DNA from 2 places in the Streptomyces sp. bgisy130 genome. Region 2 is predicted to be linked to the other one. Evidence: predicted binding sites of a transcription regulator. Region 2 holds the regulator's gene; the other holds the start of a gene.
The links. The regulator HspR, encoded in region 2, represses chaperone genes until heat shock. The targets are predictions, from matches to a motif close to TTGAGNNNNNNNNNCTCAA.

Region 1 (10,800 bases), on a different contig from region 2:
GCGGTGAGCATCATCACCGGCACCGGACGCTGGGCCTGGACCCGGCGGCACACCTCCAGGCCGTCGAAGCCCGGCAGCATCACATCGAGGACCAGCAGATCGGGCTGCCAGGCCTCGGCGGTGTCCACGGCGGCCGGGCCGTCGGTGGCCGTCTGCACCTGGAAGCCCTCGGCGCGCAGCCGGGCCGCGATGGCCTCGACGATCGTGGGGTCGTCCTCCACGACCAGCACCCGGCGCTGGGCACCCGGCGTGGCCGCGGCGGCGCCGCCCTGCGTTGTCTGAGTCTGGTCCATCGCCCGCCCCTGCATGTCCCTGCGTGGTCGCGTCTTGCTGGGCAGCAGCGTACGGGCATGGTGTGACTGTCGGCTACGCGCCCTTGCGCGCGAGATGGACCGCGTCGGGGACGCCTCGGACAACGGGGATCTCTTCCGTATGTACCCCGCTGAAACCGGCATTTCGCAGTGCGTCCTCGAAGGCCGGCGAGGGTTGCGCGGACCAGACGGCGAGCACTCCGCCGGGGGTCAGACGGTCCCGGCAGGCGGCGAGCCCGTCGGGGGAGTAGAGGCTGTCGTTGTCCTCGGTGACGGTCCAGTCGGGGCCGTTGTCGATGTCCAGGCACAGCGCGTCGTAGGTGTCCTGATCTGCTTCCGTACGCAGATGGGCGACGAGGTCGGTGTGCCGGATCTCGCTGCGCGGATCGGCCAGCGCGGCCGCCGAGACGGCCGACAGCGGGCCCGTGCGGTGCCAGTCGATGACCGCCTCCTCGCGCTCGACGACGACGATCCGGCCCCAGCGCGGCTGCCGGGCGGCGCGGGCCAGGGAGAAGCCGACGCCGAGGCCGCCGATCAGGATGGAGGGGTGGGCGCGGGCGGCCGGCAGCGCGTCCAGCGCGGCATCGATCAGCAGCCGCTCGGACCGGCCGTCGGAGGTGTCCATCAGGAAGCAGCCGTTGGCGATGATCTCGTAGATCACCGGCGGCGCGGGAGTGCCGGCGCCGTCGGTCCCGGGCGTCGCGGCGGGCCCGCCCCGCTGCCGCAGCACCACCTCGCCGGACGGGCCCTGGCGGCGGTCGAGCGTGCGCGGGGCCTCGGGGGCGCCGGTCGTTGCCTGCGGCGGTGTCACGGGAGCCATGGCGCCATCGTGACCAATACGGGGTACGCCGGTCCAACGCTTTGGGGGCGCGTCCCCCGTCGTCTGCCCGGACGCGAAGCACCCGCCGGAGGTTGCCTCATGTGATGGATCTCACTCTCACAGGTTCTTCATGGGTTGAGCGTGCAGGGTGGTCCGGGACGTAGGACAGGGCAGAGATTCACGGCCGAGGGGGCACGGGCGTGGCTCACCGGATGCGCCAGGACGGAAGGGGCCTCGGACTGTGAGCTGGCTGGGAACCGCCGAGAGGATACGGACCGGTCGCGGGCCGGCTGCCGACGCGGCGCCGGACACCGGCCCGGCCGGTGTGCCGGGTCTGCTGCCCGGCATCCCCCGGCAGCCCGGGGGCGGGGAGACCGTGGCCCGCGCCGCCGCCGAGGCGGGGCCGAACGCCCTTGGCGCGGCCGCGCGTTGGCGGCCCTGGCGGCTGCTGCCCACCCCCGTCGGCACCCCCTTCACCTTCGGCTACGCCGTGCTCCTCGTGGCCACCTCGCTGTTCGCCGAGCACGCCGACCCGGGGCTGGTCTCCGACCTGCTGCGCGGCTCCAGCACCGATGTCGCCCATCTCGCCCAGGCCCCGCTGGTGGTGCTGATCGCCAGCGCCCTGTGGATCGCCGGCGGGATGACCTCCGGGTACGCCCTCGCCTTCGTCTTCGTGCTGACGGCGCTGGAGCGGCGGATCGGCGCCCGGGCCGCCGTCGCGGTCTTCTTCGGCGGCCATGTGCTCGCCACCCTCGCCACCGAACTCCCCGTCGCCTTCTCGGTCGCCGCCGGCGGGCTGCCGGAGAGCTCGCTGCACCGCCTCGACTACGGCATCAGCTTCGGCGTGATGACCTGCACCGGAGCCCTCGCCGGGCTGCTGCCCGCCTGGCCGGGCCGGCTGCTGGTGGCCGGCGTCGGCTATCTGGCGCTGACGGATCTGTTCGCCTACGCCGACCCGCTCTCCGACTGGGGGCATCTGCTCTCGCTCACCCTGGGGGTGGCGAGCTGGCCGCTGCTGCGCCGCTGGCGCACCCGTCGCGCCGCGCCCGCACCGCTCCTCGGCGACCTGGGCCATCCCGCCCTGCGGGGCGCGCGGATGTACTGAGCGTTCCCGCGGCGCGGCCGGTCCGGGGGGACCGGCCCTACGGTCGCGCCGTCGCCCGGTAGGTGTGGGTGATGGCGTAGGCGCAGCCGCCCAGGAGCGCCACACCGGAGAGCACACCGCTGACGAACGGCACCCACGCCACGGCGGAGGTGGCCGCCATGCCCAGGCCGATCGCGCCGAGCGCGGTCAGTGCGGCCCCGGGGACGGCGATGCTGCGCCGCTTCCAGACCGCCGTCAGGGCGATGAAGTGCAGGCCGACGATCAGCGCGATCCAGGCCACCGCGGTCTGTTCGGGCGCGCCCGCCGCCCGCAGCGCGAGATTGCCGCCGACCAGCAGCACCGCCTCGGCCCCCACGACGAACGCGAACTTCCCCCGGAACCAGTCCGCCTGAGGGGCCTCGGGGTCGTCCGCCGCGGGCTGCCCGCGGCGCCCCGCCCGCAGCGCGAGCGTGAGCAGCCCGGCGAAGGTGAGCACCGCGAGCACCCGGAGGGCGATCCCGATCGCCGGATTCAGCGGGTCGTGCGCGTTGGCGACCACGAAGACCGTCCCGAAGAGTGCGCCGATGAAGACTCCGGACATCCGCTGCAACATGCCGTGAAGGTAGCAGTCATGACGGTGTGTGAGGTGGTGTGAGCGGCCCTCCGCACGGCGGTGCCGGACCGGGCGGCGCCAGGGCGTGTCTTCAGGCCCTAGCCGAGCCAGTGGAGCATGCCGTCCCCCTCGTCCGCCGCCGCGCGGAAGAACGGCCGCAACTGCTCGTAGTGCTCGCAGACATAGTCCAGCGGCTCGCCGCGCTCCCAGACGATCGACGGATAGATCCGCGCCGCGGCCAGGTCCGCCGGGCCGGCACCGGCCGTCAGACGCGCGGCGGGTATCTCCGCGAGGGCCTCGGCGCCGGCCCGCACCTGCGCGGGGGTGAGGTAGCGGGGCGGACCGTAGCCCCAGTCGTCGGCATCCGGAATGGCCTGTTCGCCATGGACGAGGTCCACGGGGACGGCCGCGCGGCGCAGCAGGAAGGCGAGGGCGTCCCAGGTCTTGTCGATGTCCAGGCAGCGCGCCGACGCGGGCTCCGGGCAACGGGCGGCTTCCGCTTCCATCCGCCCCTGGACCAGCTTCAGCGCCCACTCGGGATCGCCCAGGGCGCGGTCGAGTTCGGCAGGAGTGACACGTGCGTACTCTCCGATCATGCTCATGGACCCGACGTTAGGGCCGGCCACTGACAACGCCCGGTGCGCGGCGGGGCGGTGGCCGGCCGCCACGAGCGGAACCGGCCGGGCACGGCGGTCCTCCGGCGCCTGGAAGAATGGCGGCCCCTTCCCGGCACCCCTCGTGCCGTGCCCGCCGACGCAGGAGTGCACCCACCTTGTCCTCAGAGCGCGAGCCCTCGACTCCGGACGTCACCGACCTCGGCCTGACGTCCGACTGCGGCAGCTGCTTCGGGCTGTGCTGTGTCGCGCTGCCGTTCGCGGCCTCGGCGGACTTCGCCATCGACAAGGACGCCGGCCGGCCCTGCCCGAACCTTCAGCAGGACTTCCGCTGCGGCATCCACCGCGAGCTGCGCCCGCGCGGCTTCACCGGCTGCACCGTCTTCGACTGCTTCGGCGCCGGGCAGAAGGTCTCCCAGGTCACCTTCGGCGGACAGGACTGGCGGCGGGCCCCGGGGACCGCCCGGCAGATGTTCGATGTCTTCCCCGTCATGCGGCAGCTGCACGAACTCCTCTGGTACCTGGCCGAGGCGCTGACCCGGCCGGCGGCCCGCCCGGTGCACGCCGAGCTGCGCGCCGCCCTGAAGAAGACCGAGCGCCTCACCCGGGGCAGCGCCGAGGAGCTGAGGGAGCTGGATGTGGCGGCCCACCGGGGCGAGGTCAACGCCCTGCTGCTGCGCACCAGCGAACTCGTCCGGGACCGGGTCCCCGGCCGTAAGAAGGAGCGCCGGGGCGCCGACCTCATGGGGGCTCGCCTCAAGGGCGCCAACCTCCGGGGCGCCAACCTCCGTGGGGCCTACCTGATCGCCGCCGACCTCACGGGCGCCGATCTGCGCACGGCGGACCTGATCGGCGCCGATCTCCGCGCCGCCGACCTCGCCGGCGCCGATCTCACCGGCGCGCTCTTCCTCACCCAGTCGCAGCTGAACGCGGCCAAGGGCGATGCCACGACCGAGCTGCCGCAGACCCTGAGCCGGCCCGCCCACTGGTAGCGCGGCCCCGGGGACCACTGCCCCGCGACCCGGCCGGCCGCGCCCGGCCGAACCCGCCGTTGATCCACCGGAGCCCGGCCCTGCCCGCCCGACCGCCGAGGGCCCGGCCCGCCGAAACGGCAACTCCCCTGATCGCTCACAGCGAACGCCCCTGCGGGAACATCTCCCACCCCGGCCGCATTGAGTGAGTACAGCTCAACTTGCTTGCCGAAGGGGAGATCATGGCTTCGACGTCCACATCGCTCACTCTGCCCGTGCTGCCCCTCGATGACGAGGTCGTGCTCCCCGGCATGGTGGTGCCCCTGGACCTGTCCGACGCGGAGGTGCGGGCAGCGGTGGAGGCCGCTCAGGCGGCCGCCTCCTCGGGGAACAAACCGCGGGTGCTGCTTGTGCCCCGCATCGACGGGGAATACGCCGCGCTCGGCACGCTCGGGCGGATCGAGCAGGTCGGGCGGCTGTCCGACGGCGATCCCGGCGCGCTGATCCGGGGCCTGGGCCGGGTGCGGATCGGTTCCGGCACCACCGGGCCCGGGGCCGCGCTCTGGGTGGAGGGCACCACCGTCGAGGAGAAGGTGCCCGATCCGCTGCCCGGCGCGGTGGCCGAACTCGTCACGGAGTACAAGGCGCTGGCCACCAGCTGGCTGCGCAAGCGCGGCGCCTGGCAGGTCGTCGACCGGGTCCAGCAGATCGAGGACGTGCCGACGCTCGCCGACAACTCCGGCTACTCGCCGTTCCTGACCATCGAACAGAAGGTCCAGCTGCTGGAGACCGCCGACCCGGTCGCGCGGCTGAAGTACGCCACCGAGGTGCTGCGGGAACACCTCGCCGAGCAGGATGTCGCCGAGTCCATCGCCAAGGACGTCCAGGAAGGCGTCGACAAGCAGCAGCGGGAGTTCCTGCTGCGGCGGCAGCTGGAGGCGGTCCGCAAGGAGCTCGCCGAGCTCAACGGCGATCCGGAGGACGAGGGTGACGACTACCGCGCCCGCGTCGAGGCCGCCGATCTGCCCGAGGATGTCCGCAAGGCCGCCCTCAAGGAGGTCGACAAGCTGGAGCGGTCCAGCGACCAGAGCCCCGAGGGCTCGTGGATCCGCACCTGGCTGGACACCGTCCTCGAACTCCCGTGGAACGAACGGACCGAGGACGCCTACGACATCGCCGGCGCCAAGGAGATCCTGGACGCCGACCACTCCGGCCTGGAGGACGTCAAGGAGCGGATCACCGAATACCTGGCCGTCCGCAAGCGGCGGACGGAGCGGGGCCTCGGCCTGGTGGGCGGGCCCTCGAAGGGGGCAGCGGGCAAGGACGGTGGCGGGCGGCGGGCCGGCGGAGCCGTGCTGGCGCTGGTCGGCCCGCCCGGTGTCGGCAAGACCTCGCTCGGGGAATCCGTCGCACGGGCCATGGGCCGGAAGTTCGTCCGGGTCGCGCTGGGCGGCGTCCGGGACGAGGCGGAGATCCGCGGCCACCGCCGGACCTATGTCGGCGCACTGCCCGGCCGCATCGTCCGGGCCGTCAAGGAGGCCGGTTCCATGAACCCGGTCGTCCTCCTCGACGAGATCGACAAGGTGGGTTCCGACTTCCGGGGCGACCCGGCCGCCGCCCTCCTGGAGGTCCTGGACCCGGCGCAGAACCACACCTTCCGCGATCACTACCTGGAGGTCGAACTCGACCTCAGCGATGTGGTCTTCCTGGCCACCGCCAATGTCCTCGAAGCCATCCCCGAGCCGCTGCTCGACCGCATGGAGCTGGTCCGGCTGGACGGCTACACGGAGGACGAGAAGGTCGTCATCGCCCGGGACCATCTGCTGCCGCGCCAGCTGGAGCGGGCCGGTATGGAGCCCGGCGAGGTGACTCTGGAAGACGGGGCGCTGCGCAAGCTGGCGGGCGAATACACCCGCGAGGCGGGCGTACGGAATCTGGAGCGCGCGGTCGCCAGGCTGCTGCGCAAGGTCGCCGCCCAGCACGAACTGGGGGAGCGGGAGCTGCCGTTCACGGTCGGCGTGGACCAGCTGCGCCCGCTGATCGGGCGGCCGCACCACACCCCCGAGTCGGCCCAGGACCCGGCCGAGCGGCGCACCGCGGTGCCCGGCGTGGTCACCGGCCTCGCGGTCACCGGCGCCGGCGGCGATGTGCTCTATGTGGAGGCCTCGCTCGCCGATCCGGAGACTGGGGCGTCCGGGCTCCAGCTGACCGGCCAGCTCGGCGACGTGATGAAGGAGTCCGCGCATATCGCGCTGTCGTTCCTGCGCTCCCACGGCGCGGAACTGGAGCTCCCGGTCGCCGACCTGAAGGAGCGCGGGGTGCATCTGCACGTACCGGCGGGCGCCGTTCCCAAGGACGGGCCGAGCGCGGGCGTGACGATGACGACGGCGCTGGCCTCGCTGCTGTCGGGCCGGCAGGTCCGGCCGGATGTGGCGATGACCGGCGAGGTCTCGCTGACCGGGCGGGTGCTGCCGATCGGCGGCGTCAAGCAGAAGCTGCTGGCGGCGCACCGGGCCGGCATCGGCACCGTCATCATCCCCCAGCGCAACGAACCGGACCTGGACGACGTACCGGCCGAGACCCTCGCAGCCCTGGACGTCCACCCGGTCGCCGATGTCCGCCAGGTGCTGGAGCTGGCACTGACACCGGCGTCGAACGGGGCCGCACCGGAGGTGGAGCGTCTTAGCGCCTGAACCGGCGTCGCTCTCGCGGAGGTGGCTGGGCGCCGTGGGGGGTTCTCAATTGATGGTTGCGGTAGGGGGAGCGGCCCGTGCTCACGTACGCGAGCACGGGCCGCTCCCCGATGGAACCTGCTCAGCCGTTCGCCAGTGCGCGGAGGCGGTCCAGCGCGCCGTTGAAGCGGTTGTGGTCACCGACGGTCGGGCCGGACGAGGTGTACTGCCAGATGGTGTGGAAGCCCCAGCCGGCCGGGAGTTCACCGGCCGAGGAGCCGTAGCGCGGGATCCACAGGGGGTTGACGGCGCCGAAGGCGGCGGAGTTGCCGGTGCACTGTTTCCACCAGCTGGTGGAGGTGTAGAGGACGGCGTCCCGGCCGGTGCGCGCCTTGTAGGTGGCGAACCAGTCCTTCATCCAGTTGACCAGCCCGGCCGCGCTCAGCCCGTAGCAGGTCGCGCCGTAGGGGTTGTACTCCATGTCGAGCGCGCCGGGCAGCGTCCTGCCGTCCTTGGACCAGCCGCCGCCGTGGTCGGCGAAGTACCTGGCCTGGGCGGCGCCGCTGGAGGTGTTGGGGGTGGCGAAGTGGTAGGCGCCGCGGATCATCCCGGTGTTGTAGGAGCCGTTGTACTGCTGCGCGAAGTACGGGTTGGTGTAGCTGGTGGACTCCGTCGCCTTCACATAGGCGAAGCGGACACCGCTGTTCCAGAGGGTCGACCAGGCGACATTGCCGTTGTGGCTGCTGACGTCCACCCCTTCGACGGAAGCGAGGGAGGCGGCCGGCGGCGCCCCGCCGGCCGCCGTGCCCTCGTGCCGGGCGATCTGGGAACCGGCCCAGTCCTGCCCGGGGTGGGTGGGTTCCGGTGCGCGCTGCGCGGCCGCGGCGCCGGCGGTGCCGGGCAGTCCGAGGAGGAGGGAGACGAGGGTGAGCAGGATCCCGGCCACGGTCGCGAGGGAGCGTGCGGGGCGGTGGGGGGAGCCGGATCTGAGCACGGACATACGTGCCTCCGAAGATCTCGGTGGATGACCTGAGGGGGGAGGTGCTGACGGCATGGCGCAGGCGTGCTGACACGGATGTGCGAGGTGCATGACGCCGCGGCGGGATACCCGGGCCGCTTGGTATGGCCATGCCAGAAATGACGATACGCGCGTAGACCCAGGTGGCAAAAGAGGGGCCGTGGGCTGCCGTTGGTCTAATCCTGCGAAATACTGGCCGAGCTGCGGCTTCGACCGCCGCCGGCAGAAACTTTCAGGTGAGGAAACGCGGGAATGGGCGCTGACGTGCACAACACCGGAGCCGAGGGAACGACGGCGGATGGTGAGCCGACTGGTGTGGACCACGTATTTCTCGCCCTGGAACGGGAATTGGCGGTATTTCTCCGCCGCGCCCGGGCCTCTTCCGGCGAACTGGCACGAGAGGTGCATCCCGACCTGGAGCCCGCCGCGTATGGCCTCCTCGTACGGCTGGCGGACGCCGGCGCCCAGCGCGCCACCGACCTCGCCGGCTACTTCGGGGTCGGCAAGGCCACGATGAGCCGCCAGCTGCACGCCCTGGAGAAGCTCGGACTCGTCGCCCGCGAACCGGACCCCGCGGACGGCCGCGCGGTCCTGGTGCGCCTCACCGACGAGGGCCGCGAACGCTTCACCCGCGTCCGCACCGGCCGCCGCGCCCGGTACGCCCGCCGCCTGGCCTCCTGGGACCGCGGCGAGGTCGCCGAACTCGCCCGTCTGCTGCACCGGCTGAACGCGGAGAAGGAGAGCGACGAGGTGTAGGGCGACGAGGTGTAGGGCGACGAGGTGTAGGGCGCGGCGCGCCGGGAGGCCGTGCCCACGCGCCGGGAAAACATGCCCCGCTCGTCCGCGATTGTCACGGCGCCACAAAAATCACCGCCGCATCGTCCCGAGCCTTACCGCGCGGAAACGCCGTGCGCGCCGGGTCCGCCGCCTCCGCGGCCCGCACCCGGTCGATGAGTGCCTGCGGGCCCTGCCCGGCCACCAGGGCCACACAGTCCGCCCAGGACCCCTCCCGGAAGACCTCGACCCAGCGGCTCGCGCCGTCGCTGAGCGCGGTCAGGGAGCGGACCTCGGCGCGCGGGGTGCTGCCGGTCACCGCGCGGGCGGCCACCGACGGATCGGCGGCCGCGGTGAAGAAGCCGCCCTCCGCATTGCGCAGCGCCTCGACCGCCCGGCCGTACTCCCGGCCCAGCGCGGCCCGTTCCGCCGAGCCGAGGGGCAGCGCCCGTACGGCCGCCCGCAGCTCCCGGACCGCGGGCGGCAGTTCGTCCAGCCGTGTGTCGAGCACCGGATCCACCGAGCCGTCCGCCCGCTCCAGCAGCAGCACGGAATCGGACAGGACGAGGTGCTCGACACTGACCCCGGACCATCGTGCGGCGATCACGGTTGCTTGCGGGGTGCGGACGTGAGAAAGGTCACAGGATTGCCGGTGACCGTCGGCCGTCCGGGAGATGGCCGCGGCGAGTGCCTCAGTGAGCGTCATATCCCGGTGTGAAACCGACAGTTCGAGCATTGCGCCGCCGAGTCGCGCGGTGAACCACGGCACTCCGTGGACGCAGCCGTGGTCCTCCTCCGGTGGCGTCACGCCGTCCAGCAGGACCAGCGCGCCGCCCTGGCCGGAGGCAGGCAGAGCTACCGATGCGTAGTCCTCATTTGGGTGTTGGGGGTCGCCCGGCTCGGTGGCGAGTGCGATGTGCATAGCCGGAAGTCTGCCGGAGGTGGCCGTCCCGGCCCGGCCGGCGGGCGCCGGCGGCGGCGTCGGAGCCCGGGCGGCGCAGGGGCTTACCGACGGTAGGGGGCGCCGGTCCCGCGGCGTGCGGGCGGGCATCTTTCCAGGACCGGGACGCATCTCCAAACCCGTTCGGGGGTTGCGCGGGGTTGCGGCAGAAAACATCGGCGCACGGAAGTTGATGGTCAAACTCCGAGTGATGTTCACTCGTTCAAGTGGCCGGGCATGTGTTGCCGAGCCACTGCGCGGCGCCGGTGGAATGGTCGTTGCCCGAATCATGGGGTGAGGTCAGGACATTCGTCGCGACGCGCAGAGCCGGGCTGTTTCCCTCGCGGAAGTGTGCGCTGCTGCGGTCTTCGCGCAGGTCCGCTCCGCGAGCGGAGAGCGAGCCGGGTCCGCGACGCCATTTGGCGTGAGCAGGCGAGACAGGAATGCGAGCAGCGGTGCGGAAGATGCGGCTTCGAGGCGGCGCAGGGAAGCCGGGTTCACCGGCCGGTTCGATCCCGGGCCCGGGATCGGCTCCTGGTAAGGGCCCCGACGCGAAGGGCGGTCCCGGCGCGAAGGGCGGCCCGGACGCGACGGGCCGTGACGAGAGCCCCACGGGACGGCGTCCCGCGCGGGTGCGCAATCGGCTGGTCGGGGCGGTGGCCGTCGTGGCAGCCGCCGTCATCGGCGCCGGCGTCCCCGGTCTGACGGCGACCGCCGACGCGGCCAACACCGGCCAGCAACTGGTCGATCTCGCCGAACTGAACGCCCGCGCCCTCGCGCTCGCGCACTCCCTCGCCGATGAACGCGACGGGATGACCGCGTACGCCGCCACCGGGCGGGGCGGCCGGACCGCCGCGAGGACGGGCACCACCGGGGCCGACGCGGCCGCGGCCGCCCGGGCCCAGCGCACCCGGGTGGACCGGCAGATCGACGAGCTGCGCTCCGAGGCCCAGGACGCCACCGGCGACACCGCCGTGTACCGG
Region 2 (10,800 bases):
TGACTCTCAGTTTCACCGAGGCGGTCGACGGGGCCACGGTCCCGCTGCGGATGTCCAGCCAGGCGCCGTGCAAGGCGTGTTCCGGCACCGGCGACAAGAACGGCACCCCGCGGGTCTGCCCGACCTGCGTCGGCACCGGCCAGGTCAGCCGGGGCGCGGGCGGCGGCTTCTCGCTCACCGACCCGTGCGCCGACTGCAAGGGCCGGGGTCTGATCGCCCAGGACGCCTGCGAGGTCTGCAAGGGCAGCGGGCGGGCGACCAGTGCCCGGACGATGCAGGTCCGTATCCCCGCGGGGGTCTCGGACGGGCAGCGCATCCGGCTGCGCGGCAAGGGCGCCCCGGGCGAGCAGGGCGGCCCGGCGGGCGATCTGTATGTGGTCGTGCATGTCGACGCCCACCCGGTCTTCGGCCGCAAGGGCGACAACCTCACCATCACGGTGCCGGTCACCTTCCCGGAGGCCGCGCTCGGCGGGGAGGTCAAGGTGCCGACGCTGGGCGGTCCGCCGGTGACGCTGAAGCTGCCGGCCGGCACGCCCAACGGACGCACCATGCGGGCCCGTGGCAAGGGTGCGGCCCGTAAGGACGGCACACGGGGGGATCTGCTGGTCACCATAGAGGTGCTGGTCCCCGGTGACCTCAGCGACAAGGCGAAGGAGTCGCTGGAGTCCTATCGCGAGGCGACCGCGGGTGCGGACCCGCGGGCGGAGCTGTTCCAGGCCGCGAAGGGAGCTTGAGATGGACAGCCGGGGCGGGCAGCGTCGTAACCCCTATGAACTGACCGATGAGTCGCCGGTGTACGTCATCTCCGTCGCGGCTCAGCTCTCCGGCCTGCATCCGCAGACCCTTCGGCAATACGACCGGCTGGGGCTGGTCTCGCCCGACCGCACGGCCGGGCGGGGCCGCCGCTATTCGGCCCGGGACATCGAACTGCTCCGTACGGTCCAGCAGTTGTCCCAGGACGAGGGCATCAACCTCGCCGGTATCAAGCGCATCATCGAGCTGGAGAACCAGGTCACGGCCCTTCAGCAGCGGGTCGTCGAGCTCCAGGGCGCCCTGGAGGGCGCGGCCAGCGCGATGCAGCAGCGGGAGGCGGCGGTGCACGCCTCCTATCGGCGCGATCTGGTGCCGTATCAGGATGTGCAGCAGACCAGCGCCCTGGTGGTCTGGCGTCCCAAGCGGCCGGAGTGACGGCCGCGGCCGGGGCGCCGACGCCCGGCACATGACGTGACGAAGGGCCGGGGTGACCCGGCCCTTCTCGCGTTTCCGGATCCGGCCGCGCGCCCGGCCGCGGTCCGCTCAGCAGCCGTTGTATCCGGCCGTCGGCATCGACAGCCGCCGGTGCACCTGCGACTTCATCGCCAGGGTGTAGACCGGCTCGTCGAGGTCGGCGGTCTCCAGGCGGACGCCGGCCGCGGCGCACCGTGCGGTGAACTCGTCCGCGCCGGCGATGGCGTTCTCCAGCGCCCGGCGGTTGGGCGCCACGAACACATCGACCAGGCCCTCTTCGACGTCACGCCACAGCGCGCCGTGGTCGGCGCGCAGCTGGTGCAGGCTGAGCTGGCAGGTCAGGTGGTAGTCACGGGCCGCCGCCCACTGCTTGCACATGTCGTGCTGGCTGCGGTCATCGACCAGGAACGGATCCTCGTCCAGCTCGGACAGCGGCATCAGGCAGGCGATCGCCGTGACTCGGACCGAGTTCATCGTGCCCTCCGGGGCGTGGCGACTGTGGGGGCGACGATACCCCCGCGAGCGGCCCGTGGAGGAGGGGCTGTACCGGGCGGCGAGGCATAGCCGCAGGCGTGGCAGATCTTCCAGCCGTCCTGATTGACGGCGAGCTGGCCGCCGCAGCGCGGGCAGAGCTCGGCGTGCGGATGCGGCGCGGTGGGGGACGGACGGCGCGGAACGGCCGTCACGGTGCACACTGCCGACGCCATACGGCCTCCAGCTGCTGTCTTTTGCAGGGGACAGGTCCGATGTCGTCCGTGATTGCGCGGAGCTGTTCGGTTCCCGTCGCTCTTGAGTACCAGGTGGATGGCCCGGAGCGGATACGGAGGGACCGTTTCCGGCCAGCGCGCCGGAGGGGGAGCGGATGTCGGGCCGGCGCTCAGGCCCGGCCCATCGCCTTGGTCACCGCGATCTCGATCATGACGCGATCGGGGTTGGGCGTCGGCGTCCGGCCGTACCGCTCGGCGTACCGGCGCACCGCGTCGGCCACCGACTCGGCGTCCGTACGCACCCGGGCCCGGCCCTCCAGCGTCGCCCAGCGCCCCTTGTCGACCTGGCACACGGCGACCGTGGCACCGTCGGCCCCGGCGGCGAGGATGTTCTTGACCTTGGCACTGTCCTTGCGGGTGATGATCCGCGCGATCCGCTGCCCGGCGTCGTAAGTGACGCCTACGGGAACGACATGGGGCGTCCCGTTCGTACGCAGCGTGGTGAGGGTCGGCATCAGATACTCGCCCCAGAAGGCGAGGTATTCCGGGCTGAGGGCACTGAGGTCATGGGCCATGGGGGCCAGAGTAGTTCGGGGCCGGGGGCTCAGAGGAAGTCGGCGGTTTCGAGGTCGAAGGAGAAGGGGGCGGGGAGGGGGAGGGGTTTGCCGACAGGGGCGGTGCTGTGCCCTGCGTAGTCGTCTCCGGAAGGGTCGCTGAACAGCGTGATCTCGGCCTTGCTGCGGTCCACGAGCAAGTAAAGCGGGATGCCGGCACGGGCGTAGCAGTGCCGCTTGGCCTTCCGGTCGCGCTCCGGATTGCTCGATGTCACCTCGGCGACCATGGCGACTCCGTCGCTGGGCATCCAGGGAGGGGCGCCGCGGAACAGACGCAGCGCGCGTGGGGCAATGGTGGCATCGGGAATCACGTGATTCTTTGGGCACCTGCCGCCGCGGGGCATCTCGAGCCCCTTGTAGCCGGAGACGTCCATGTCCACTTCGGACTGTCGCAGGATCTGCGAGACGATCCCGCTGAAGCAGTGCTCATGCGTACCGTCCGTCGGTGGTGTCACAACGATCTCCCCCTCGATCAGCTCGGCTCGGAAGCCCAGGGGCGTCTCCAAGGCGAGGAAGTAATCCAGGAGGGTCTCGTCGTCGGTGGGCATAGGCGCGTGTGCCATAGCCGTCATGCTGCACCTCCTTGTGGTCGAAGGCCAGTGTCGCCGGGCGACGCGGTGGGTGGCGGCGCGATCGGCCCCCGTTCCCTCGCACGAGTGAGCGAGCAACGGGCGAGGGGGCTCGCTTCCGCAGCCTTGAGTGGAATAGACTCAACTTATCGCACGTTGGTATGTGCAGGATGTGCCGGAGTGGGTCCAGACCGGTCACTGAGGCCGGGCAGGACGAGTCGAGGAGGATCGCGAGGACGTGGACGCCGAGCTGACCAACAAGAGCCGGGAGGCACTGAGCGCCGCCAATGAGCGGGCGGTCACCTCCGGGCACGCGGACATGACGTCCGCGCATCTCCTGCTCGCGCTGCTGGCCGGGCAGGACAACGAGAACATCATGGACCTGCTGGCCGACGTGGAGGCGGACGCCGCCGCGCTGCGCAACGGGGCCGAGCGCCAGCTGGCCGCGCTGCCCAGCGTGCAGGGCTCGACGGTCGCGCCGCCGCAGCCGGACCGCGATCTGCTCTCCGCCATCGCCGACGCCACCCAGCGCGCCAAGGAGCTCGGTGACGCGTATGTCTCCACCGAGCACCTCCTCATCGGCATCGCCGCCAAGGGCGGGCGCACCGGCGAGCTGCTGGAGCAGCAGGGCGCCTCCGCCAAGAAGCTGCTGGCCGCGTTCGAGGCGAACCGCGGCGGGCAGCGGGTGACCAACGCCGACCCGGAGGGCACGTACAAGGCGCTGGAGAAGTTCGGTACGGACTTCACCGCGGCCGCCCGCGAGGGCAAGCTCGACCCGGTCATCGGCCGGGACCACGAGATCCGCCGCGTGGTGCAGGTGCTGTCCCGCCGTACGAAGAACAACCCGGTGCTGATCGGTGAGCCGGGCGTCGGCAAGACCGCCGTCGTCGAGGGGCTGGCGCAGCGGATCGTCAAGGGCGATGTGCCCGAGTCGCTGCGCAACAAGCGGCTGGTCGCGCTCGACCTGGGGGCGATGGTCGCGGGCGCCAAGTACCGCGGTGAGTTCGAGGAGCGGCTGAAGACCGTCCTGGCGGAGATCAAGTCCAGCGAGGGCCAGATCATCACCTTCATCGACGAGCTGCACACCGTCGTCGGCGCGGGCGCCGGCGGCGACTCGTCCATGGACGCGGGCAACATGCTCAAGCCGATGCTGGCCCGCGGTGAGCTGCGGATGGTCGGCGCGACGACGCTGGACGAGTACCGCGAGCGGATCGAGAAGGACCCGGCGCTGGAGCGGCGCTTCCAGCAGGTGCTGGTCGCCGAGCCGACCGTCGAGGACACCGTGGCCATCCTGCGCGGGCTCAAGGGGCGCTACGAGGCCCACCACAAGGTGCAGATCGCGGACTCCGCGCTGGTCGCCGCGGCCTCGCTCTCCGACCGCTACATCACCTCCCGCTTCCTGCCCGACAAGGCCATCGACCTGGTCGACGAGGCCGCCTCCCGCCTCCGTATGGAGATCGACTCCTCGCCCGTGGAGATCGACGAGCTCCAGCGCGCCGTCGACCGGCTGAAGATGGAGGAGCTGGCGCTCAAGAACGAGACCGACGCGGGCTCCGTCCAGCGGCTGGAGAAGCTGCGCAAGGACCTCGCCGACAAGGAGGAGGAGCTGCGCGGCCTGACCGCCCGCTGGGAGAAGGAGAAGCAGAGCCTCAACCGCGTCGGTGCGCTCAAGGAGAAGCTCGACGAGCTGCGCGGCCAGGCGGAGCGCGCCCAGCGCGACGGCGACTTCGACACCGCCTCCAAGCTGCTGTACGGCGAGATCCCGGGCGTGGAGCACGAGCTGGAGGAGGCGGCCGCCGCCGAGGCCGAGCAGGAGGCGTCCAAGGAGTCCATGGTCAAGGAGGAGGTCGGGCCGGACGACATCGCGGATGTGGTCGGCGCCTGGACCGGCATCCCGGCCGGCCGCCTCCTGGAGGGCGAGACCCAGAAGCTGCTCCGTATGGAGGAGGAGCTCGGCAAGCGGCTGATCGGCCAGACCGAGGCCGTCCGCTCCGTCTCCGACGCCGTACGCCGCACCCGCGCCGGGATCGCCGATCCGGACCGCCCCACCGGCTCGTTCCTCTTCCTCGGCCCGACCGGCGTCGGCAAGACCGAGCTGGCCAAGGCGCTCGCGGACTTTCTCTTCGACGACGAGCGGGCGATGGTCCGGATCGACATGTCGGAGTACAGCGAGAAGCACAGTGTCGCGCGGCTGGTCGGCGCGCCGCCCGGCTATGTCGGCTACGAGGAGGGCGGCCAGCTGACGGAGGCGGTCCGCCGCCGCCCCTACTCGGTCATCCTGCTGGACGAGGTGGAGAAGGCCCATCACGAGGTCTTCGACATCCTGCTCCAGGTCCTCGACGACGGCCGGCTCACGGACGGCCAGGGCCGCACCGTCGACTTCCGCAACACCATCCTCATCCTGACCTCCAACCTCGGCTCCACCTTCCTGATGGATCCGCTGCTCAAGGAGGAGCAGAAGCGGGAGAAGGTGCTGGAGACGGTCCGGACCGCCTTCCGGCCCGAGTTCCTCAACCGGCTCGACGACGTGGTGGTCTTCCACCCGCTCGGCACGGACCAGCTCCAGCGGATCGCCCGGATCCAGCTCGGCCATCTCCAGCGCCGTCTCGGCGACCGCCGGCTGACGCTGGACGTCACCGACCGCGCCCTGAACTGGCTCGCCTGGCTCGGCCAGGAACCGGTCGTCGACGCCCCCGCCCCGGACCTGTCCTACGGTGCCCGGCCGCTGCGCCGCCTGGTCCAGACGGCCATCGGCGACCAGCTCGCGCGCGCCATCCTGGCGGGCGAGGTGCTGGAGGGGGACACCGTGCGGGTGGACGTGGACGGCGATCAGCTCTCCGTGGAGGCAGCCGGGCGGCCCGCGGGCTGACCGCCGCCGCGGCGATCGGCCCGCCCGCCCCGGCCGATCGTTGCCCCGGGCGACACCTTGCCCGCATCCTCCCCGTCCGGGTTGCCACGACGGGGCGGATGTGGGGGAGGATGGCAGGGACCATACGAAGGGAATTCCACGGTGAGCATCGACCCGTCCTCGATTCCGAATTTCGGGGGCCAGCCCGAACCCGAGCCGTCGGGGCCTGATGGTCCCGTCGTGCCAGACCAGGACCTGGTCAAGCAGCTCCTCGACCAGATGGAGCTGAAGTACGTAGTCGACGAGGAGGGTGACCTCGCCGCCCCGTGGGAGCAGTTCCGCACGTACTTCATGTTCCGGGGCGAGGAGGAGCAGCAGATCTTCTCCGTCCGTACGTTCTACGACCGTGCCCACGGCATCGATGAGAAGTCGAAGCTGCTGGAGGCGATCGACGACTGGAACCGCCGGACGCTGTGGCCCAAGGCCTACACCCACACCCATGACGACGGCACGGTCCGTCTGATCGGTGAGGCATCGATGCTGATCGGCACCGGTGTCTCGCTCGAACACTTTGTGTCGAGCACGGTCAGCTGGGTCCGCGCCTCCATCGAATTCGACAAGTGGATCGTCGAGCAGCTCGGCCTGGAAGCCGAGATCGAAGGCGACTCCGACGAGAAGCCGGGTGACGACGAGGCCTGAGCCCCGTCCGTCCCACACCCACCCTGCTGCGCGGGCCCCGGAGCTTGATGGCTCCGGGGCCCGCGTGTGTCTGTGCCGGGGTGGGGCGACGGTCCCCACTGGCCGTTACAGGCGCTTCAAGCGGTCGGCCGCCTCCTGGAGCACGTCGGTGCTCTTGCAGAAGGCGAAGCGGACGTAAGGGGCGCCCTGGTCCTTGTGGTCGTAGAAGACGGCGTTGGGGATGGCGACGACGCCGGCGCGTTCGGGGAGGGCGCGGCAGAAGGCGAAGCCGTCGCCCTCTTCGGACAGCACAGCGCCGAGGGGGCGGATGTCGGTGGTGATGAAGTACGTGCCCGAGGGGCGGAAGACCTGGAAGCCGGCGTCGGTGAGGCCGGTGGCGAGGATGTCGCGCTTGGTGCGCAGGTCGTCGCGCAGCTCCGTGAAGTAGCTGTCGGGGAGGGCGAGGGCCTCGGCGACGGCGTACTGGAAGGGCCCGGCGGAGACATAGGTGAGGAACTGCTTGGCGGAGCGGACCGCGCTCACCAGTTCCGCCGTTGCGGTGACCCAGCCGACCTTCCAGCCGGTGAACGAGAAGGTCTTGCCGGCCGAGCCGATGGTGACGGTGCGCTCGCGCATCCCGGGGAACGACGCCAGCGGGAGGTGCTCGCCCTCGAACACGAGGTGCTCGTAGACCTCGTCGGTGACCACGAGGAGATCGCGCTCGCAGGCGAGGCGGGCGATCTCGGCGAGCTCGTCGCGGGTCAGGACGGTGCCGGTGGGGTTGTGCGGGGTGTTGAGGAGGATCAGGCGGGTGTTGCCGGTGATGGCGTCGCGCAGTTCGTCCAGGTCGAGGCGGTAGCTGCCGGACTCCGGGTCCGCGCGCAGGGTCACCGGGACGCGGCGGCCGCCCGCCAGCGCGATACCGGCGGCGTACGAGTCGTAGTACGGCTCCAGCGCGATGACCTCGTCGCCCGGCTCCAGCAGTGCCAGCAGCGCGGCGGCGAGGGCCTCGGTGGCGCCCGCGGTGACCAGGACCTCGGTGTCGGGGTCGTAGGAGAGGCCGAGCTTGCCGTAGAAGCGCTGCTGATGGGCGGCGACGGCGGTGCGCAGCTCGGGGATGCCGGGGCCGGGCGGGTACTGGTTGCCACGGCCGTCGCGCAGCGCGCGCACCGCCGCTTCCCTGACCTCTTCCGGACCGTCGGCGTCGGGGAAGCCCTGGCCGAGGTTGATGGAGCCGGTCCGTACGGCGAGCGCCGACATCTCGGCGAAGATCGTGGTGCCGAATTCGGCGAGGCGGCGGTTGAGCAGCGGTCGGTCCATGGACGTCATCCTGCGCCGAACCTCTGGTCTTCCTCAACTGTGCTTTGAGACGCCGGAGCCGGGGCATCAGCCCCGCACAACGGAATGAGACGGCCGCCGACGAGGGCGGTCCACGGTGCCGGACGGCGCCGGAGCGGCGCACCGGGCGCCGGACGGAGCGTATGCGCCCCCACTGCCTCAAGGGCGGCGGAGGTGCCCTCACGCTTCGGGGGATGAAAAGGAGTGTGAGGCAAATGGGGATTGTGGTTTTCCTGGTGATCTGCGCCGGAGTGATCGGCCTGGTGGCCGTGGCCTCGCGGAGTGGTGCGCGTGGCGGGGGCGGGCGGGGCTCCGGCGGCGGCAGCTGGTGGGCCGGTGGCGACGGAGGTTCGGGCGGTGGCCACCACCACGGTGGGCACCACGGCGGATGCGGCGGCGGATCCTCCTGTGGCGGGTCTTCCTGCGGTGGCGGCGGTGGTGGCGGCGGCTGCGGTGGCGGTGGCGGCGGCTCCTGAGCCGAGGACGCGCCGCGCCAACTCCATATGTGCGGATGGCTAGTTGCTTGTCGCATATGCGCCCGGTGGGGCTGGTCGAAAGGCCAACACCCGCCGGGCGCTTGGTCGTTGAACAACTGAACTGCAAGGCCCCCGAGCGGATGGAAACCCGGAGAAGATGGGTAAAAGCGCTGTGGGCGACGGGGCTTTCATGATTCCCTCTCCCCAGAGAATCCCCCACGTTCTCCGACCCCACGTGGGCGCGAGCCGGCAGGCAGTCGTACATCCCTGATCCTTTTCGGGCGGGCCGGCCCACCATTCCACTGCGTGCTTGCGGAGCCGACCCATGCTCACCTCTTTGACGACGGCGTACACCGATACCCGTGCCTCCGACCTGGCCTGGGCGCTGGGCAGGGAACCCCTGCCGGCCCTCGCCGTACTCGATCTCCAACTCCAGGACGCTCAGGTGCAGTTGAGACTGCTCGGCGCCTCTCACCAGGTGCTTCTCGAGGAGGAGCACGGCAGCTGTTCCGAAACGGTCGCCTGTATGCCGGGCAGCAGCACACCGCTGCCGCTCGGGGTGGCGAAGCGGCTGGGGGACTGGGAGTACGAGTTCGCCGCCCATGTGGAGACCCTCTCGCGCGGCTCGTTCGCCGGGCGGGCGCAGGAGCTGCTCGCGCTGGTGGCGGAGCATCCGCACGGGCTCGCCGGTACGTTCCCCGGCTCGCCGCACGCCTTCACCGCGATGCTGGCGCAGCGTCAGCAGGGGCAGGTGCGCTGGCGGACCTGGCACGCGTATCCGCAGGAGGGCCGCCTGGTGGCCACCCGTACCCGCGTGGGCGTACGGGCCAGGGTCGCGGCGGTCTAGCGGGACCGGGCGCCGGTGACCGGTCCGGTCGGCGGGAGGGCGTGGGGGCATGTGCGGTGCGAGGGGCGCGGGGACGGTGCGCCGGGGGCGTGGGGGTTCGGGAGGGCGCGGACGGTGGGGCGCGCGCGGCGCGGTGTGTCCTTGCGCCCCATGCTTCGGTAACGCCCCAACGGAGGCGTGTAGCCCGCGAGGTCTACTCGTGTGGGTGACGGAATGCCACAGAATCGTCACGTAGCGTTCATTTTATGATCGACCCGTCAGAGTCCGCTCGCGTCGGCGCTCCCGGCCCGCCGGACGTCATGACACCGGCGCGACTGCCCGTGCCGGCCGGGCTCGGCCGGCTGCTCGTCCTCGCCGTCGTCTTCGTCTGCGCCGCCTGCGGTCTGGTCTACGAACTCGAACTGGTCGCTCTGGCCACGTACTTGGTGGGCGACTCCGTCACCCAGGCGTCGGTCGTGCTGTCCGTCATGGTCTTCGCGATGGGGGTCGGCGCGCTGCTCGCCAAGCGGCTGCGCTGCCGGGCGGCGGCCGGCTTCGGCGCGGTGGAGGCCGGCCTCGCGCTGGTCGGCGGCACCTCCGCGATGGCGCTCTACGCCTGCTTCGCCTGGTTCGGGCAGTCCCGCTCCGCGCTCGTCGGCTTCTCCCTGGCCATCGGCATCCTGATCGGCGCCGAGGTACCGCTGCTGATGACGCTGATCCAGCGGGTGCGCCGGCAGGACGCGGGCGGCGCGGTGGCCGATCTCTTCGCCGCGGACTATGTCGGCGCGCTCGTCGGCGGGCTGGCCTTTCCGTTTCTGCTGCTGCCGGGCTTCGGCCAGCTGACCGGTGCGCTGCTCACCGGTGCCGTCAACGCGGTGGCCGGCGCGGTGCTGGTGCTGTGGCTGTTCCGCCGCGATCTCAGTGCCCGTGCCCGTTGGGCGCTCTTCGGCGTCAATGCCCTGGTCCTGGCGCTGCTCGCCGCGGGCGTGGTGCTGGCGACCCCGTTCGAACGGGCCGCCCGGCTGGCGGTGTACGGCTCCTCGGCCCGGGTCGCGGTGCAGACCGGCGTCCAGGAAGTGGTGATGACTGGCGGGACGGGTGCCGGAGCCGGTGCGGGGCACGGGAGGAAAGGTTCCGGCGGACCGCTGGCGCTGTATCTCGACGGCCGGCTCCGCGTCAGCGCGGAGAACGAGTTCCGCTACCACGAAGCGCTGGTGCACCCGGCGATGGCGGGTGGCCCGCACGGCCGGGTGCTGGTGCTCGGCGGCGGCGACGGCCTCGCGGTGCGCGAGATCCTCCGCTATCGCGCGGTCCGCTCGGTGACCGTCGTCGAACTCGACCCCGGTGTCCTGCGGTTGGCGCGCACCGACCCCGGTCTCACCCGCCTCAACCGGCACTCGCTCGCCGATCCCCGGGTCCGGACGGTGACCGCCGACGCCTTCGACTGGCTGCGGCAGCGGGGCGTCCGCGGCCCCGGCCACCGGGCGGAGCCGTACGACGTCATCGTCTCCGATCTT

Region 1: lon (endopeptidase La) is a predicted target of HspR. The motif match lies at 4,615-4,633, and genes of this name have one in related genera.

The regions. Positions count from the first base shown of each region.
Region 1 covers NZ_JBYISA010000039.1:32,135-42,934, reverse strand. The annotation lists gene AC3EUV_RS32335 (response regulator transcription factor) at 1-293, opposite strand, end outside; gene AC3EUV_RS32330 (spermidine synthase family protein) at 367-1,131, opposite strand; gene AC3EUV_RS32325 (rhomboid-like protein) at 1,373-2,236, shown strand; gene AC3EUV_RS32320 (hypothetical protein) at 2,274-2,828, opposite strand; gene AC3EUV_RS32315 (YfbM family protein) at 2,927-3,430, opposite strand; gene AC3EUV_RS32310 (pentapeptide repeat-containing protein) at 3,541-4,434, shown strand; gene lon (endopeptidase La) at 4,656-7,106, shown strand; gene AC3EUV_RS32300 (lysozyme) at 7,228-8,085, opposite strand; gene AC3EUV_RS32295 (MarR family winged helix-turn-helix transcriptional regulator) at 8,356-8,859, shown strand; gene AC3EUV_RS32290 (hypothetical protein) at 8,954-9,799, opposite strand; gene AC3EUV_RS32285 (sensor histidine kinase) at 10,483-10,800, shown strand, end outside.
Region 2 covers NZ_JBYISA010000051.1:6,121-16,920, reverse strand. The annotation lists gene dnaJ (molecular chaperone DnaJ) at 1-734, shown strand, start outside; gene AC3EUV_RS34945 (heat shock protein transcriptional repressor HspR) at 736-1,188, shown strand; gene AC3EUV_RS34940 (hypothetical protein) at 1,297-1,701, opposite strand; gene AC3EUV_RS34935 (pyridoxamine 5'-phosphate oxidase family protein) at 2,105-2,509, opposite strand; gene AC3EUV_RS34930 (Uma2 family endonuclease) at 2,539-3,120, opposite strand; gene clpB (ATP-dependent chaperone ClpB) at 3,356-5,986, shown strand; gene AC3EUV_RS34920 (YbjN domain-containing protein) at 6,128-6,664, shown strand; gene AC3EUV_RS34915 (pyridoxal phosphate-dependent aminotransferase) at 6,770-7,963, opposite strand; gene AC3EUV_RS34910 (DUF2617 family protein) at 8,783-9,304, shown strand; gene AC3EUV_RS34905 (polyamine aminopropyltransferase) at 9,550-10,800, shown strand, end outside.